DNA from 3 places in the Allobosea sp. 05T422_2 genome. Region 1 is predicted to be linked to each of the others. Evidence: predicted binding sites of a transcription regulator. Region 1 holds the regulator's gene; each other region holds the start of a gene.
The links. The regulator PhoB, encoded in region 1, activates phosphate uptake and scavenging genes when phosphate is short. The targets are predictions, from matches to a motif close to TGTCATNNANCTGTCAT.
Positions count from the first base shown of each region.

Region 1 (6,248 bases):
TCACCGTCTCGATCCTGTGCCTCTCGCTTATCGCCCGCCGTATCGTGCGGGGCGGCAAATGAACGGCCTTAAACCCTCGTCGCGTTCGATCTGAAGGAACAAGTCGATGCTTTCGACGCTGGAACTGAGCCCGCAAGCGCTTGATGCCGAGGCCCCCGTCCGGATCGCGGTCAAGAACCTCGATTTCTACTACGGCGAGCACAAGGCGCTGAAGAACATCAATCTCGACTTCCGGGACCGCCATGTCACTGCCCTGATCGGACCGTCGGGCTGCGGCAAGTCGACCCTGCTGCGCATTTTCAACCGGATCTACTCGCTTTATCCCGAGCAGCGCGCCACCGGCGAGATCCTGCTCGACGGCCGCAACGTCATCAGCAACGATATCGATGTGAACGAGCTGCGCTCGCGCGTCGGCATGGTGTTCCAGAAGCCGACGCCCTTCCCGATGTCGATCTACGACAATGTCGCATTCGGCATCCGCCTCTACGAGAAGCCACCGAAATCCGAGCTCGATGACCGCGTCGAGGGTGCGCTGCGCCGTTCCGCGCTCTGGGACGAGGTCAAGGACAAGCTGAAGACCTCCGGCATGGGCCTGTCCGGCGGCCAGCAGCAGCGCCTCTGCATTGCGCGGACCATTGCCCAGAAGCCGGAAGTCATCCTGTTCGACGAGCCGACCTCGGCGCTCGATCCGATCTCGACCGGCAAGATCGAGGACCTGCTCGAGCAGCTCAAGACCGACTTCACCATCGTCATCGTCACCCACAACATGCAGCAGGCGGCGCGTATCTCGCAGTACACCGCCTTCATGTATCTCGGTGAGGTGATCGAATTCGACGCCACCAACACCATCTTCATGAACCCGCACAAGAAGCAGACGCAGGACTACGTCACCGGCCGCTTCGGCTGAACCGGCGCCCAGCCTTCCAACTGCTTTGCCGACAAAGGATACGCCGCGATGACTGATCACATCGTCCGCTCATATGATGCCGATCTCGAGGGGATCCGCCGCAGCCTGGCCGAGATGGGGGGCATGTCGGAGCGCATGCTCGGCGATTCGACAGTCGCCCTGGTGCGCCGCGACACCGGGCTGGCACAGAAGGTCATCAGCGCCGACCAGCGCCTCGACAATCTGCAGCGCGAGGTAGAGGAGAAGGCGGTGCTCACCATCGCCCGGCGCCAGCCGCTCGCCAACGACCTGCGCGAGCTGATCTCCGCCATCCGCATCGCCGCCGATATCGAGCGTGTCGGCGATCTCGCCAAGAATATCGCCAAGCGCGCGGTCGCCATCTCCGGCCAGTTCCAGCCGCCGTCGCGCGCGGTCGTCGGCCTCGAGCATATGAGCCGCCTGGTTCAGGCCCAGCTCAAGGACGTGCTCGACGCTTACGCCGTCAGCAACGAGCAGAAGGCCATGGAGGTCTGGCGCCGCGACGATGAGATCGACGCGCTCTATACCTCGCTCTTCCGCGAGCTGCTCACCTATATGATGGAAGACCCGCGCAACATCACCTTCTGCACGCATCTCCTGTTCTGCGCCAAGAATGTCGAGCGCATCGGCGACCACACCACCAACATCGCCGAGACGATCCACTATCTCGTCACGGGCGAAGCCTTGGACGCAGCCCGCCCGAAGCTCGACACGACCAATATCCTTCTGGACGCCGCCACCGGTGAGTGACCGGCGCCCGACACCTTTGGGACCGAGTGAGACATGCCTGCACGCATCCTGATCGTTGAGGACGAAGAGCCGCTGACCCTGTTGCTGCGCTACAATCTCGAAGCCGAGGGCTTCGAGGTCGACAGCGTCGCGCGTGGCGACGATGCCGAGCTGCATCTGCGCGATCATACGCCGGACCTCGTGCTGCTCGACTGGATGCTGCCGGGCCTTTCCGGCATCGAGCTCTGCCGGAGGCTGCGGACCCGTCGCGATACCGAGCGGGTGCCGATCATCATGCTCACCGCCCGCGGCGAGGAAACCGAGCGTGTGCGCGGCCTCGCCACCGGGGCCGACGACTATGTCGTCAAGCCGTTCTCGCTGCCCGAGCTGATCGCCCGCATCCAGGCGTTGCTACGCCGCGCCAAGCCGGGTCATGTCGCCGGCCTGTTGGCCGCCGGCGATCTCGAACTCGACCGCACCACCCGCCGTGTCCGCCGCTCAGGCAGCGAGCTGCATCTCGGCCCGACCGAGTTCCGCCTGCTCGAATTCCTGATGCAGGCGCCGGGGCGGGTCTATTCCCGGGCCCAGCTGCTCGACGCGGTCTGGGGCCGCGACGTCTATATCGACGAGCGCACCGTCGACGTCCATGTCGGCCGGCTGCGCAAGGCGATCACTCCTGACAACGCCAAGGACCCGCTGCGGACCGTGCGCGGTGCCGGCTATGCCTTCGACGAGACCTTTGCGCGGAGCTGAGACTTGGATCATCGGGGACTTGGATCATCGGGCCGGATATCGAATCCGCCCGACGATCTAACCGTCTATGGTTGCATCGGCCTTCCCGAAAACCGCAATCCACCTTTCGGGCCGATACCCTAGCGCGGCCCTGCGATAATAATCGCCGCGCCGGCGAGGCAGATCAGCCCACCGATAATGTCCCAGCGGTCGGGGCGAAAGCCTTCCACGGCCCAGAGCCAGGCGAGCGAACTGACGATGTAGACGCCGCCATAGGCGGCATAGGCCCGTCCGGCGGCTTCGCTCTCCGCCAGCGTCAGCAGCCAGGCGAACAGGGCGAGCGAAAACAGTCCGGGTACGAGCCACCAGATGGGCTTGTCGAGCCGGAGCCAGCCCCAGAACGCGAAACAGCCGGCGATTTCGAGAATGGCTGCGCCGAAATAGGCGGCGATGGTCGGCATGGTTCGTCCCTGTCGATGGCCTTCGGGGCGGGATTACCCTTGACCGCAGGGCGCGCTGACGGCAAGCCGGACCGATGCCCACACATCACGTCGCCATTATTGGAGCAGGGCCCTCCGGGCTGATCGCGGCCGAGCGCCTTGCGGCAGCCGGGGACACCGTCACGATCTACGATCGCATGCCCTCGCCGGCCCGCAAATTCCTGCTGGCCGGGCGCGGCGGATTGAACCTTACCCATTCCGAACCGCTCGACAGGTTCCTGCCCCGCTATCGCGATGCGCAAGCCTGGCTGGAGCCGGCCATTCGCGCCTTCCCGCCACAATCCCTGCGCGACTGGGCCGATGCGCTCGGGCAGGACACGTTCGTCGGCAGCAGCGGCCGCGTCTTCCCGCGCGCCATGAAGGCCTCGCCCCTGCTGCGGGCATGGCTGCGCCGGCTCGATGGTCTCGGCGTCGCCTTCGCGCCTGGGCAGCGCTGGACCGGCTGGAGCGAAGCGGGAGCTCTGACGTTCCGGAGCCGCGATGGCGCCGATGTCGAGGCGCGGCCCGACGCGACGCTGCTCGCGCTCGGCGGTGCGAGCTGGCCACGGCTGGGTTCGGATGGTGGCTGGGCACCCTTGTTGGCGGCGCGCGGCGTTGCGATCGCGCCGCTGCGCCCGGCCAATGGCGGTTTCACGGTCGATTGGTCCCAGACCATGCGAGAGCGTTTTGCCGGAGTACCGTTGAAGCGCATCGTCCTGAGCTTCGGCGGCCAATCCGTGCCCGGCGAGGCGATGATCGATGCGACGGGTCTGGAAGGCGGCGCGGTCTATGCACTCTCTGCCCCGATTCGCGAGACGATCCTGCGCGAGGGCAGGGCGGTCATCACCATCGATCTGAGGCCCGATCACGAGGCGGCACTGCTGGTCCAGCGCCTCGCGCATCGTCGCAAGGGCGTGACGCTGAGCAATCATCTGCGCAAGGCTGCAGGTCTTGCTCCATCCGCGATTGCGCTGCTGCGCGAAGCGGCGAAGGGGCCACTCCCCGAAGACGCGGAGAGGCTGGCCGCACTGATCAAGGCCGCGCCTCTGGTGCTCACCGGTCTCAGACCGATCGAGCGGGCGATCTCCACCGCCGGTGGCGTCGCCGCGGCCGAGGTCGAGGAAGGCTTCATGCTGAAACGCTTGCCCGGTACCTTTGTCGCAGGCGAGATGCTGGATTGGGAGGCGCCGACCGGCGGCTATCTGCTGCAGGCCTGTTTCGCGACCGGAGTCGCAGCTGCAGCAGGGATTCAGGCCTGGCTCGCGGATAGCTGAACGATCGCCTCAGGAGATCGCGATGATCTCGACCGCCTCAGTGCCGATGCTGACGCTCTCGCCAATGCCCTTGCCCATCAGCGCGCTCGCCAACGGCGCGACATAGGGCAGCGTTCCGTGTGCCGGATCGGCCTCGTCCTCGCCGACCAGCCGCCAGTTCTGCTCGCGCCCATCGGCCCGGCGGATCGTCACTGTCGAGCCGAAGCGGACGATGTCGTGCCTTTCCTGCGCAGGGGCCAGCTTGGCGCTGGCGCGCCGCGCCGCCCAGTAGCGGAACTCGCGCCGCGTCTGAGCGATCTCGGTGCGGTCGCCTCCGGCCAGCGCCGCCGCGTGTTCGTCATGCCAGCGCGCCAGCTGGGCCTCGATCTGTGCGAGCCCCTCAGGCGTCACGAGGTTCGGGTGAGGCGAGACTGGCCGGTCCGGCAGCTCGTCCAGGGTCCCTCTTTCCTCTGCTTCCTTGACGAAGGCGCGAGTCATTCTGGCCTCCTCCTATTGATCTCGGCACATCCGGCGAACCGGACCACAGCTTTCAGTGTTACGTCCTCACGACTGCTTGCGATGCAGCGCCAACCCGATGCTGGAATCTGAAGCGGCGATCACTTGGAGATGGGGATCAGGCACTGCCGAAGACAAGACCCGAACAGTCTACACCCCCGTGTCCGGCCGCACCATCAAGAGCAGAGCCATCGCGCGCTGCCCCTGGCCCCCGATCACGAGCGCAGTCCCGTTCCCAAGGGGGCAGCCGATGCCGGAAGAGCGCCGCGCTTGCGTCGGGCCGTCCGTCGCGGCCACCTTGATCCTGAGTTGCGAGACCCGACGGCGATCGTTGCGCGCGCAGGCTTCGATTGACTGACGTATAGCCCAATGATTATGAATGCAGATCAATAGCCAGAGAGTTATGCGTTGTGATCCGTGCAGACACACCGTGCTCTCCAAGACGTTTACCGGCCGGCCCAGCCTCTTCGAGAGGTTGCGCTGCGATCTCGAGCAGACGGTTGGCCCGATCCCAGAAGCGAGAGTTCCGGAGAGAAGGGAAGATCATGAGCCAGAGCGAGTCCCAGAACGAAAACTCCCCGTCTCGGATGATCGACGAGCGGATCACCGAGCTGGGCGACTGGCGAGGCAAGATGCTCTCCCAGCTCCGCGTATGGATCAGGCAAGCCGATCCTGAGGTGGTAGAGGAGTGGAAATGGCGAGGGGTTCCGGTGTGGTCCCACGACGGATTGATCTGCACTGGGGAGACCTACAAGAGCGTCGTCAAAATGACCTTTGCCAAGGGGGCCTCACTCGACGACCCATCGGGCCTCTTCAATTCCAGTCTGGATGGCAACACCAGGCGGGCCATCGACATCCACGAGGGTGAGACGATTGACGAAGGGGCATTGAAGGCTCTCATTCGCGCAGCCGTGACCCTCAACATGTCCGGCGGCTGCGGCAAGACCAAGTCCCGCGGATAAGCCTCGCTCCGTCTCGATATGCGCCGGCGCGCGATGAAAGCCGGACTTGCATCGCGCCCACCCCCGGGACCGCTTCAATCCGGCTTCTCCTGCCACGGTGTACTCCTGTCACCTGCTGTCAGTTATCCGCCTGCTGCGACGGCGTACCCCTCGCGCTCCGCCCGGTTTCGCCCCATATTGCCGCCATGCCGAAAAGCTCCGACACGACCGCCAAGGCTAAGCCTGCAAAAAAGCCCGCCTCCGCGCGCACGCCGAACTCCAAGGCCACCAAGCCCGAGTTGAAGCCGCTCGAGGGCTATCTCGCCGATCTGCTCAATCCCGCGATCAACCGCGGCAGGGCGGTCCCGGGCGGCGCCTCCGGTTTCAGCGACCAGCCGCAGGCCGGTTATGGCGAGCCGCGCCCCGGCGACACCAAGCTGAAGAAAAAGCCGAAGAAAGGCGACGCGGCCTCTGCCTTCGGCGAGGCCGAGGGCGAGACCGCTGCCTCCGTCACCGCGCATTCGCTGCAGCACCTGCTCGAGTCCGGCAGCCCCTTCATCGATCCCGGCAAGCCCTGGACGCCGCATCGCCCGGCCCGCCCGGACAAGTCCGAGGGCGGCATCGCCTTCCGCATGCAGTCGGATTTCGAGCCGGCTGGTGACCAGCCGACCGC
Region 1 covers NZ_JBFTLD010000067.1:19,480-25,727, reverse strand. Annotated here, with positions in the region: gene pstB (phosphate ABC transporter ATP-binding protein PstB) at 107-907, shown strand; gene phoU (phosphate signaling complex protein PhoU) at 956-1,675, shown strand; gene phoB (phosphate regulon transcriptional regulator PhoB) at 1,709-2,407, shown strand; gene AC1DJT_RS14300 (YnfA family protein) at 2,527-2,847, opposite strand; gene AC1DJT_RS14295 (TIGR03862 family flavoprotein) at 2,922-4,139, shown strand; gene greA (transcription elongation factor GreA) at 4,149-4,616, opposite strand; gene AC1DJT_RS14285 (DUF1801 domain-containing protein) at 5,180-5,596, shown strand; gene uvrB (excinuclease ABC subunit UvrB) at 5,782-6,248, shown strand, end outside.

Region 2 (6,248 bases), on a different contig from region 1:
GGCGATGGCGGGCGCGAGATCCTGCTCGATCTCGACAAACCGACGGTTCTGAACGATGGCGATGCCGTGAAACTCGAAGACGGCGGCCTGGTCCTGGTCAGGGCCGCTGCGCAGAGCCTGCTCGAAGTGCGGGCCGAGAACCCGCTGCGGCTGATGCGCGTCGCCTGGCATATCGGCAACCGGCACACGCCCGCGGAGATCACGTCGGACGCCATCTATATCGAGAACGACCACGTCCTCGCCGAGATGGTCCGTGGCCAGGGCTGCGCCATGAGCGTGGTCGAACGTCCGTTCCAGCCTGAGCGCGGCGCCTATGATCACGGTCACGCCCACGACCATGAACGCGGTCATGATCACGATCACGCGCATGACGCATCCTGCGGCTGCGGGCACGATCACGGCCACGGTCATCACGAGAAGGGGCACGCTCACGCCGGCCATGATCATGCTCACGATCACCATGGCCACGACCACCACGAGAACAAGCGTGATGATCACGCGAACCATGCCCACGCCCATGCGCATGCCCACGGTGCGGATTGCGGCTGTGGCCACGACCACGGCCATGGCGATCATGATCACAAGCATGACGACGGCCACCATCATGGCGCCGAACACGCGCACAAGGGTCACAAGCACGACCATTGAGGGCTGATGTCGCACGCCCATCTGCGGTTGATGGTCTGGCTTTCGCCGTCCTTCCCGGTCGGCGCTTTTGCCTATTCGCATGGGCTGGAATGGGCCTTCGAGGCCGGCGACCTCACCAATGCCGACACGCTTCGCGATTGGCTCGAGGCGCTCGTCGGCCACGGCTCCCTCCATAACGACCTCGTCCTGTTCACGTGCGCCTACAACGCCCTCGGGGCTGAGGACGGCGCGGCGCTGAGCGAGGTGGCGGAGCTGGCCCTGGCGCTGGCGAACTCCGCGGAGCGGCGGCTGGAAACGGTGACGCAGGGCAATGCGTTCGTCGCGGCCGTTCGCGCCGCCTGGCCCTGCGCGGCATTTGATCGGCTCCGCGCTGCCTGGGAGGGCGACGTCGCCTATCCCATTGCGGTCGCGTCCGCCGCCAGCGGCCATGACGTGCCGCTGCGCCCGGCCCTGGAAGCTTACAGCCTCGCCTTCGTCGCCAATCTGGTTTCGGCCTCGGTCAGGCTCGGCGTCATCGGACAGACCGACGGGCAGAGGATTACGGCTGGGCTGGTGCCGTCCTTGCATGCGGCTGCCACGCGCGCGGAAACCGCGACGCTCGCTGATCTCGGCGGCTGCGCGCTGCGCTCGGACCTTGCGTCCCTGCGCCACGAAACCCAGTATTCGAGGCTGTTCCGCTCATGACCCGCTCTCCCCACGGCCCCTTGCGCGTCGGCATCGGCGGCCCGGTCGGTTCCGGCAAGACCGCCCTGATGGAGGTGCTCTGCAAGCGCATGCGCGATCGTTACGATCTCTGCGCCATCACCAATGACATCTACACCAAGGAGGATGCGCGTCTCCTGACCGTCGCAGGGGCTCTGCCCGAGGAGCGCATCATGGGCGTCGAGACCGGCGGCTGCCCGCATACCGCGATCCGCGAGGATTGTTCGATCAACCTCGCCGCGGTCGAGGAAATGCGCGGCAAATTTCCCGCGCTCGACCTGATCCTGATCGAGTCCGGCGGAGATAATCTGGCGGCGACCTTCTCGCCCGAACTCGCCGATCTGACGATCTACGTGATCGATGTCGCAGCCGGCGAGAAGATCCYGCGCAAGGGCGGCCCGGGCATCACCCGCTCGGACCTGCTCGTCATCAACAAGACCGATCTCGCTCCGCATGTTGGCGCGGATCTTGCTGTGATGGACCGGGACTCAAGAACCATGCGGGGCAAGCGACCCTTCGTCTTCACCAATACGCGGGAGGGCGAGGGCGTCGATGCGGTGGTGGATTTCATCGAGACCGTGGGCGGCCTGAAGGCGATCGCCCCGGGATAGAGGAGGCGAACATGCTGACGCGGTTGACGGGCGCCCTGGCGTCGCTCGTGACGATGATGGCGGCACCCGCCCTTGCCCATACCGGAGTGGGCTCCGTAGATGGTCTCGTTCACGGGCTGCAGCATCCGCTCACCGGGTTGGATCATGCGCTGGCGATGATCGCGGTCGGCCTCTGGGCCGGGCTCGTCGGTGGCAGGGCGCGCATCGCCTACCCCGTCACCTTCGTTTCGGCCATGGCGCTGGCCGGGCTCTGGGCGATGTCCGGCGGACCGCTTCCAGGCGCGGAGGTCGGTATCGCCTTTTCCATCGTCATCCTCGGGCTTGCCATCGCACTCAATCTCGCGCCGCCGCTCGCTGCCGGCGCCCTTGCCTGCGGGATCTTCGCGATCTTCCACGGCTTTGCCCATGGCGCCGAGATGCCGGAGGATGCCAGCGGTGTGAGCTATGCGATCGGCTTTGTGATCGCGACATCTGCCCTGCATGGAGTAGGCTTGCTTCTTGCGGGCCAGCTTGCGGTGCGGATGCCGCAGCTTGCCCGCATCGCCGGTGGTGGTTTCATTCTGGCAGGTGTCGCAATCCTGTCGGGCTGAGGACGGGCCTTATCCTCACTGCGTTAGGCGTCGTGGCTCATGACACCTGCGTTGAAAATTCTGATCGTCGACGCCAACCCGGTCCGGGCTGCCATTCTCGACGAGGGCTTGCGCGAGGCGGGCTTTACCGATCTCGTCCAAATCGGTGCGACAAACGGGCAAGTCACTAGCGTTGAGTCACATGACCCCGATGTAGTCGTGATCGATCTCGCGAGCCCCGACCATCATGCGCTGGCTGAGGCATTTTTGGTCAGCCAGCGCCCGAAGCGGCCGGTCACCCTGTTCGTCGAGCCGCCGGATCCGGCCTTGATCGAGGCGGCCGTCGAGGCAGGGGTCGCGGTCTATGCCGTCGACGGGCTGAACCGGGCGGCGCTCAAGCCGATCCTCCAGGCCTGCATCAGTCGCTTCGACGCTGCCTCGAAGCTGCGCGAGGGGCTGGACGAGGTGCGGTCGCAGCGCGACGACCGCGCGCTGATCGATCATGCCAAGGGGATCGTCATGCGCCTCAAGGGGCTCCCCGAAGCGGAGGCCTATGCCCTGATGCGCCGCACCGCGATGAACGAGAAGCGCAAGCTGGTCGACATCGCCCGTTCCATCATCACCGCGACCGAGGTCTTGAAATGATCCTGGGCCGGAGCGTCACCGTCCTGCGCCTCGCCGATGCCGCCGCTTGCTGATCGCAGTGGACGATGCCGGCTTTGCGGAAGGCCGCCCGGTCGATGACGTTGTCGCCGGTCTCGGTGCGTTGAACAAGGCCGGACGCCATCCTGACCGGCCCGCTTGTCATTCTGCCGTCATGCTGACCCGTCAAGCGCGCCCTCCCAGGGGCTGCGGCGGAGGCGGGCGTGTCACTTCATATCACGGGCGGAACAGTTCTGACCGCCGCGCTCACCCGTGCCGATCTCGTCACCGATGGATCGTCCATCGCTGCGCTCGATGCGTCTCCTCCTGCCGGCGCCTTGCGCCTRGACGCCACCGGCCTGCTCGTCCTGCCGGGCATGGTCGATTGTCATGGTGATGCCTTCGAGCGGCACATCATGCCGCGACCGCGCGTGTCGTTCGATATCGATCTCGCTCTGCGCGATGCCGATCGCGCCATGCTGAGCTGCGGTATCACCACGGCCTTCCACGGCGTCACCTGGTCCTGGGAACCCGGCCTGCGCGGAGCCGGTAATGCGCGGCGCCTGGTCGAGGCGATTGCACGGCTCGGGCCGGAACTTGGGGCCGATACCCGATTTCATTTGCGCCACGAGACCTTCAACCTCGATGCCGAGGCCGAGATTATCGAGTGGCTGCAGGCGGGGCGCGTCGGAGTGCTGGCCTTCAACGACCATACCGGCGGGATCCTCAAGGAGACGACCCGGCCGGACAAGGTCGCCAAGATGGTCGAGCGCACCGGCCTCTCACATGCCGACTTCATGGCCCTGGCGCAGAACGCCCATGACCGCGGCGACGACGTGCCGGAATCGGTCGCGCGGCTGGCGAAGGCCTCGCTGGCCGCCGGCATTCCGACGCTCTCGCATGACGACATGAGCCCGGACATGCGGCGTTGGTATCGCTCGCTCGGCGTGACCGTGGCGGAGTTCCCGATGGATGAGGCGACGGCGCGCGAGGCGGTCGCGCATGACGAGGCGACGGTGTTCGGCGCGCCCAATGTCGTACGCGGCGGTTCGCATACCGGCTGCCCGGCCGCCGAGGATATGGTCGGCAAGCGGCTCTGCACCATTCTGGCGTCGGATTACTATTATCCGGCGCTGCTGCTGGCGCCCTTCATGCTGGCGCGCAACGGCACGGCGAGCTTTCCCGAGGCCTGGAGGCTGGTTTCCGAGGCCCCGGCGGAAGCCCTTGGCCTGGCCGATMGCGGCGTCATTGCGCCGGGCAGGCGGGCGGATCTGATCATCGTCGAGGATGCGCCGCAGCCGCGCGTCGTTGCGACGATTGCTGGCGGCAAGCTGGTGCAGCTCGCCGATCAGCGTCTTCTGGCCTAAGTAGCGTCCCTGGCCTGATCAGGCGTCGTAGCCGCGCAGGCTGGTCAGGGTGGCCATCACGCCGCGCAGCTCCGCGAGGCCGCGCAGGCGGCCGACGGCCGGATAGCCCGGGAAGCTGCCCTTGCCGATATCGTCGAGCAGTTCATGGCCGTGATCGGGCCGCATCGGGATGCGCCAATGGCGCCAGCCGGCGGCCTTGCGGCGCTGCTCCTCGACCATCAGCACATCGACCAGCGCCACCATGTCGGTGTCGCCGCCGAGATGCTCTGCCTCCATGAAGGAGCCGTCCGGATCCTTGGCGACATTGCGCAGATGCGCGAACCAGATCCGGTCGGCGAAGCGCCGGGCGATTCCGGGCACGTCGTTCCCTGGGTTGGCCCCCAGCGAGCCCGAGCACAGCGTCAGGCCATTGGACGGGGTATCGACCGCACTGAGTATGAAGGCGATGTCGCTCTCGTCCGAGCAGATGCGCGGCAGGCCGAAGAGTGGGCGCGGCGGATCGTCGGGGTGAATGCACATGCGAATCCCGACCTCTTCCGCAGTCGGGATCACCGCCTCGAGGAACCGCTTCAGATTGGCGCGCAACCCGTCATGGCTCATCTCATGATAGCGCGCGAGCATGCGCTTCAGGCCGGGCACGTCATAGCGATCATAGGCGCCGGGCAGCCCGGCCATGATATTGGCGAGCAGACGGGCGCGATCGGCCTCGGTCGAGCGCTCGAACCAGGCCTTGGCCCGGTCCATCACCTCGGCAGAGTGGCCGTCGGCGGCGCCAGGTCGCTCCAGCATGAAATGGTCGAAGGCGACATATTCATGCAGGTTGAAGCGCAGCGCCGTGCCGCCGCCGGGCAGGGGGCAGGCGAGTTCGGTCCGGGTCCAGTCGAGAACCGGCATGAAGTTGTAGCAGACCACCTCGATGCCGCAGGCGGCGAGATTGCGCAGCGACTGGCGGTAGTTGACGAAGATCGGCTCGAGATCGCCTTCGCCGATCTTGACGCTTTCATGGATCGGCAGGCTCTCGACCACGGACCAGCGCAGGCCGAGGCTCTTGTCCTTTTCGATGATCGCCTTGCGCGCCTCGATCTCCTCGACGCTCCAGACGACGCCATAGGGAATCTGATGCAGCGCGTTGACGATGCCTTGCGCGCCCGCCTGCCGTGCCTGGGCGAGCGTCACCACATCGTCCGGCCCGAACCAGCGCCAAGTTTGTTCCATCGTCGCGTTCCTTCCTTGTCGTTTCTTGTCGTGATGCAGAGAATGCGGCCGGCTCAGGCCTTGCGGATCGGGGTGTTGGCGACGAAGGCGTCAACATGATTGCGCGCGATCGCCTCGATGGCGTCGAACACCGTGCGCAGATGCGCCCGCATTGCCGTCTCGGCGCCGAGCACGTCGCCGGCGCTGACCTTCGCGGCGATCTCGCGATGCTGGTCCATGATCATGCCGGGCCAGGACGCGGCCTCGAGCGACAGGCAGCGCACGCGGTCAAGCTGCGCCTTGACGCCTTCGATCAGGCCCCAGACCGAGGGGTGGCCCGATAGCCGCGAGAGCTCGGCATGGAAGGCCTCGTCAGCACGGAAGAAATTGACGCGATCGCCCACTGCGAGCGCCTGTTCCTGCTGGGTGATCAGCCGTTCCAGCGCGGCGCGCCCGGCATCGTCGATCCGCTGCGCGGCCAGCGTGACAGTGCGGCATTCCAAGGTTTCGCGCAC
Region 2 covers NZ_JBFTLD010000009.1:53,291-59,538, reverse strand. Annotated here, with positions in the region: gene ureE (urease accessory protein UreE) at 1-648, shown strand, start outside; gene AC1DJT_RS03365 (urease accessory protein UreF) at 655-1,332, shown strand; gene ureG (urease accessory protein UreG) at 1,329-1,961, shown strand; gene AC1DJT_RS03355 (HupE/UreJ family protein) at 1,973-2,551, shown strand; gene AC1DJT_RS03350 (ANTAR domain-containing response regulator) at 2,591-3,175, shown strand; gene AC1DJT_RS03345 (alpha-D-ribose 1-methylphosphonate 5-triphosphate diphosphatase) at 3,397-4,539, shown strand; gene uxuA (mannonate dehydratase) at 4,558-5,754, opposite strand; gene AC1DJT_RS03335 (GntR family transcriptional regulator) at 5,808-6,248, opposite strand, start outside.
Region 2: AC1DJT_RS03345 (alpha-D-ribose 1-methylphosphonate 5-triphosphate diphosphatase) is a predicted target of PhoB. The motif match lies at 3,333-3,349, and genes of this name have one in related genera.

Region 3 (6,248 bases), on a different contig from region 1:
CGATGGTGGCGTGGCCACACATCGTCGAGTAGCCCTCGTTATGAGTGAAGAGCACGCCGAAGGCAGCCTCGGGATGACTCGCCTCGACCGGAATGACACCGTACATTCCGGCATGGCCGCGCGGTTCCAGCATCATCGCACGGCGCAGCTGATCGTGGCTGTCGCGCGCCTGTCGACGCTTGTCGAGAATCGTCGCGCCGGTCAGCTCGGGATAGCCGCCCGTAACGATGCGCACCGGCTCGCCGCAGGTGTGGTAGTCGAGATAGCTCAGGCGCATTGGCGCGTTCCCCTCACTCATAGGGTGGTTTGGGTGTGAGACGCGGCGGATCGCAGCCGCGCCGGCCGCAGGTCTCGGCTGCGACCTCTGCCGCGAAACCCATTGCGGATGCGGCAACGCTGTCTGACAATCCGCGCAGTCCTGCTCCGAGCTCGCCCGCCTGCGCGAGCGAAGCGAGAAATGCGCCGATGAAGCTGTCGCCGGCGCCGATCGTGTCGACCAGCTCTGCAACCGGAACGAAGCCGCGGACAGTCCTTTTCCCTGGCCGTTCGAGCGCCGCTCCGCGATCGCCCTCGGTCAGCAGGATCGCTGAAACGCCCCGGTCGAACCAACGGCGCAGCGGCGCAACGTAGCCGCCGGGATAGAGCCAGTCGGCATCGTCCGTACTGAGCCGGATGAGGTCTGACAGCGCCATGCGCTGCTCGATGGCGGCAAGCGCCGCCTCCCGATCCGGCAGCGCCGGCGGCCTGATATTGACGTCATAGCTGGTGCTCAGGCCGGCGGAGCGCGCCTGGCGCAGCAGCGTCAACGCCGCGTCCCCGGATGGGCCGATCGTCGCTCCGAACGAGGTGACATGCAGATGGCCAAAACCCGTGAGGTCGGGCAATGGCGGAGGCTCGGCCAGTGCCGTACCGGCGAGGTGGAAGTGATATCGCGCCCCGCCATCGACCCCAAGCGGGGCAACGACCGCCAACGGTGTGGGAGCATCGCTCTCAGCAACGAAGCGCCGATCGATCGCCTCTGCCACAAGCCGGGCCTGGAAGCGCCGCCCCGTGACGTCGCGCGAGAGCGTCGCGCAATAAGCCACGGAGGTGCCGCAGCGGGCGAGCGCCAGCGCCGTGTTGAAACCGGATCCGCCCAGCACGCACTGATAGCGCTCGCCGCACCCATCCTCCGGCACCAGATCGGCGAGCGCTTCGCCGAAGACGAGGACCGCCCCCTGGTTCACAGAAGCCCGCGCTTCGCCAGATTGCGCATMAGATGCGAGGCGCCGAAGGTCCAGGGTTCGCATTCATCGGTGCGGCGCATGCAATTGACGAGCGCTCCCAGTTCCGGCGCGGCAATCGTGACGATGTCCCCATATTTGTGGGTGAAGCCGCCGCCCGGCGTGTCGCGATCCTTGATTGGAGCAAACATGGTGCCGAGATAGAGCGCCGCGCCATCGGGATACTGATGGTTGCGATTGAGCATCTGCGCAGCAAGATCAGCCGGGTCGCGGCTGATCTTTGCGATCGAGGACGAGCCTTCGAGCCTGAAGCCGTCCTCGCCCTCGACCGTCAGCGTCACGGTTGTCCTGCGGACATGGTCGAGCGAGAAGCCGGCGTCGAAGAAGCGGATGAAGGGACCGACCGCTGCCGCTGCATTGTTGTCCTTGGCCTTGCCGAGCAGCAGCGCCGAACGGCCCTCGACGTCGCGCAGATTGACGTCATTGCCGAGCGTTGCTCCGACGATGGCGCCGGTCGAGGCGACGATCAGCACGATCTCCGGCTCGGGATTGTTCCAGGTCGAGGCCGGGTGCAGGCCGGCATCGACACCGGTGCCGACGGCCGACATCGGCGGCGCCTTGGTGAAGATCTCGGCATCCGGCCCGATACCGACCTCGAGATACTGGCTCCAGGCTCCCTGCTTGATCAGCACGTCCTTGAGATGCATCGCCTCGGGCGAGCCGGGCTTCAGCTTCGAGAGATCGTCACCGATGAGCTTGCCGATCTCCTCGCGGATCGTGGCGGCGGCGGCCGGGTTGCCCCGCGCCTTCTCCTCGATCACGCGCTCCAGCATCGAAACCGCGAAGGTCACTCCGGCGGCCTTGACCGCCTGCAGGTCGAGCGGTGCGAGCAGCCAGGGCTTCGTCGCATCGCGACGCGAAGGCGGCGTGTTTGCAAGGATGTCGGCKAGCGTCCCGATGGGCTGGCCCTTGGCGGCGCGCAGGGCGGCTGCGGGATCGGCCGTCTCGCAGAGATCGCGCATCGTGGCGAAGGCAGCGGTGATATCCACAAGTTMATCACCGCGCAGAACAACGACCGCGGGACCGGCGACGTCCGGGCGCCAGACCCGGCCAGCGAGCGCGGCGGCTGCGGCGTCCGCCGGCAAAGTGTTCCGTGGCGTCAGGGCAAGCTCGGGCATGATCGATCGTCCGTTGGTGGAATTGTCACGTTGAAAGTCGCAGGCGAGAACAGCCGCTTCGCAGCCAATGTGCAAGAGTGCAGGGACGCGGATCAGACATGGCGCACATGTCGTGCGATTGTCATTGAAACGTCACCTGTTCTTCATGCTAGCTTGCGCACCAACGACAAGAGCCGCCCGCACGAGCGGGGCATAAGGGAGAGATAGATGACATCCAGATCGCGCTTGATGATTTCGGCCGCGGTGTTGACGCTGGCCGGTGCGGCTCCGGCCGTCGCGCAGACAGAGATCCAGTGGTGGCATGCGCTGACCGGCGCCAATAACGACGTTGTCGTAAAGCTGGCCGAGGAATTCAACGCCTCCCAGAAGGAATACAAGGTCGTTCCGGCCTATAAGGGCTCCTATCCCGACACGCTGAATGCCGGCGTCGCCGCCTTCCGCGCCGGAACCGCGCCGCACATCCTGCAGGTCTTCGAAGTCGGCACCGGCACGATGATGTCGGCCAAGGGCGCGGTGAAGCCCGTGCACGAACTGATGAAGGAAGCCGGCGAGCCTTTCGATCCCAAGGCTTATTTGCCGGCGATCACCGGCTACTACTCGACCGCCAAGGGCGACATGCTCTCCATGCCGTTCAACTCGTCGAGCATGGTGATGTGGTACAACAAGGACGCCTTCAAGAAGGCGGGCCTGAACCCCGACGCCCCGCCGAAGACCTGGCCAGAAGTCTTCGAGGCCGGGAAGAAGCTGAAGGCCGCCGGATATGACAAGTGCGGCTTCACCAATGCCTGGGCGACCTGGGCCAATATCGAGCAGTTCGGTGCCTGGCACAACATCCCGATCGCGACCAAGGCGAATGGTCTCGATGGTTTCGACACCGTCCTCAACTTCAACAGCCCGCTCTTCCTGAAGCACTGGACCAACCTGGTCGAGCTGCAGAAGGACAAGACCTACGATTACTCCGGCCGCACCAATAACGGTGAAGGCCGCTTCACCTCGGGCGAATGCCCGATCATGCTGACCTCGTCGGGCTTCTTCGGCAACGTCAAGGCCAATGCCAAGTTCGACTGGGCCAACGCCGCGATGCCGTACTATCCGGAAGCGGCCGGGGCACCGCAGAACTCGATCATCGGCGGCGCTTCGCTGTGGGTGATGGGCGGCAAGAAGGCTGACGAATACAAGGGCGTCGCCAAGTTCTTCACCTTCCTGTCCGATGTCGACCGCCAGGTGAAGCTGCACACCGAGTCCGGTTATCTGCCGATCACCAAGGCCGCCTATGCCAAGGTCAAGGACTCGGGCTTCTACAAGGACAAGCCCTATCTCGAGACGCCGCTGCTGGAACTCAACAACAAGGAGCCGACCGAGAATTCGCGCGGCCTGCGCTTCGGCGGCCTGGTCCAGATCCGCGACATCTGGTCGGAAGAGCTCGAAGCGGCGCTGAACGGCCAGAAGACACCGAAGGCTGCGCTTGACGCCGCCGTCGAGCGTGGCAATCAGGCACTGCGTCAGTTCGAACGGACCGCCTCGCGCTGAACCGGCTACGATCCAGAGCCGGGGCATTCCGCCCCGGCTTTTCTCTTGCTTCACGGGCTGCATGCAGAAGAACGCCTATTTCCGGAGCCTGACGATCCCGCTCCTGCTGCTCCTGCCGCAGCTCGCGATCACGGTCGTGTTCTTCTATTGGCCCGCAAGCCAGGCGGTCTGGCAGTCCTTCCTGCTGGAAGACGCCTTCGGGACGTCGACCCAGTTCGTCTGGTTCGAAAACTACCAGAGCCTCTTTTCCGATCCGGGTTACTTCAAGGCGCTGCGCAACACCGCGATCTTCTCGACCTTTGTCTGCGTGTTCTCGCTCTCGATCGCGCTGCTCTTTGCCGTCATGGCCGACCGCCAGATCCGCGGCGCGGAGATCTACAAGACCCTGCTGATCTGGCCCTATGCCGTGGCTCCCGCCATTGCCGGCGTGCTCTGGATCTTCATGTTCGATCCCTCGCTCGGCATGCTCGCGCGTGGACTGCAGAACCTCGGCATCGCCTGGAATCCCCGGCTCAACGGCAATGACGCCATGACGCTGGTCATCCTCGCCGCGACCTGGAAGCAGATCAGCTATAATTTCCTGTTCTTCCTCGCCGGGCTGCAATCGATCCCCAAGAGCGTGATCGAGGCGGCGGTGATCGACGGCGCGCGGCCGATGCGCCGCTTCTGGACCATCATCTTCCCGCTGCTCTCGCCGACGACGTTCTTCCTGCTCGTCGTCAACATCGTCTATGTCTTCTTCGACACCTTCGGCATCATCGACACGGTCACTGGCGGCGGGCCTGCGGGCGCGACCGAGACGCTGGTCTACAAGGTCTATTCCGACGGCAAGGGCGGCTCCAATCTTGGTGGCTCGGCGGCACAATCGGTCATCCTGCTCGTGATGGTCATCGCCATGACGGCGGTGCAGTTCCGCTTCATCGAGCGCAAGGTGAATTACTGATGGCCTCGGTGCTCTGGAAGGAACTGACGGCCGAGGATCTGCGTCACAAGGCGGCGAAGGATGCGATCGTCGTCCTGCCCGTGGCCTCGATGGAACAGCACGGGCCGCACCTGCCGGTCGGCGTCGACACCATCCTGTGCGAGGGCGTCTGCAAGGCCGCGGCCGAGCGCCTGGACGAGGCCGATGTCGTGGTCGCCCCGACGCTCTGGTGCGGCATGGCCGAGCATCACATGGCCTTCGGCGGCACCTTCACCTTCGACATCCCGACCTATCGGTCCGTGCTGCTTTCGCTGCTCAGGAGCATCGAGCGGCATGGCTTCCGCCGGGTCGTGATCGTCAATGGCCATGGCGGCAATATCGCCGCGCTCGGTGCATTCCTGCCGGATTTCGCCCGCGAGACCGGCCTGCGCATCATCGCGACCACCTATTTCGAGCTGGCGCAGACTGCGATGCTGCCCTTCATGCAGGATCAGACCAGCGTGATGCATGCCTGCGAGATCGAGACCTCGATGATGATGGTGCTGGCGCCGGAAACGGTGAAGCAGGAGCGGCTGGGGCAGGCCTTCGGCATGCTCGGCGCGGATCCGCGTGGCCTGATGCGCCCGACCGTCGCGCGCTACCGCCCCTTCCGTGAGATGACGGAGACCGGCGTGATCGGCGATGCGCGGCGCGCGACGCCGAAGAAGGGCGAGGAATTCCTCAACGCCTGCGCCGAGGCGCTCGCGGCCTTGCTGCGCGACGGGGAGGCCTGGCACTGATGGTCGAGAACCGCCGCTTCGGCGACATCGTCGCCTATATCATCCTGACGATCGGCGTGCTGATCGTCGCCTTTCCGGTTTGGCTGACCTTCGTCGCCTCGACCTGGGATGCTGCGACCATCATCAACGGCCAGCTCCCGCTCTATCCTGGCCCGCATTTCTTCGAGAACTACTACCGCATCCTCTTCGTCGGGACCTCGGGCTCGACCCGCGAGCCGGTGGCCGTGATGATGTTCAACTCCTTCGTGATGGCGCTGGCCATCGCGTTCGGCAAGATCTTCATCTCCGTGCTCTCTGCCTACGCAGTCGTCTATTATCGCTTCCCGTTTCGGATGGCGGCATTCTGGATCATCTTCGTCACCCTGATGCTGCCGGTCGAAGTCCGCATCTTCCCGACCTTCAAGGTCGTCTCCGATCTCGGCATGCTCGATACCTACCAGGGCCTCGCCGTGCCGCTGATCGCCTCGGCGACCGGCACATTGCTGTTCCGGCAGTTCTTCATGACGATCCCCGACGAACTGCTCGAGGCCTCGAAGATCGATGGCGCCGGTCCGTTCAAGTTCTTCAAGGATACGGTGGTCCCGCTCTCGCTCACCACGATCGCGGCGCTCTTCGT
Region 3 covers NZ_JBFTLD010000006.1:24,671-30,918, reverse strand. Annotated here, with positions in the region: gene AC1DJT_RS02205 (proline racemase family protein) at 1-277, opposite strand, end outside; gene AC1DJT_RS02200 (PfkB family carbohydrate kinase) at 291-1,226, opposite strand; gene AC1DJT_RS02195 (fumarylacetoacetate hydrolase family protein) at 1,223-2,401, opposite strand; gene ugpB (sn-glycerol-3-phosphate ABC transporter substrate-binding protein UgpB) at 2,630-3,931, shown strand; gene ugpA (sn-glycerol-3-phosphate ABC transporter permease UgpA) at 3,993-4,874, shown strand; gene AC1DJT_RS02180 (creatininase family protein) at 4,874-5,632, shown strand; gene ugpE (sn-glycerol-3-phosphate ABC transporter permease UgpE) at 5,632-6,248, shown strand, end outside.
Region 3: ugpB (sn-glycerol-3-phosphate ABC transporter substrate-binding protein UgpB) is a predicted target of PhoB. The motif match lies at 2,510-2,526, and genes of this name have one in related genera.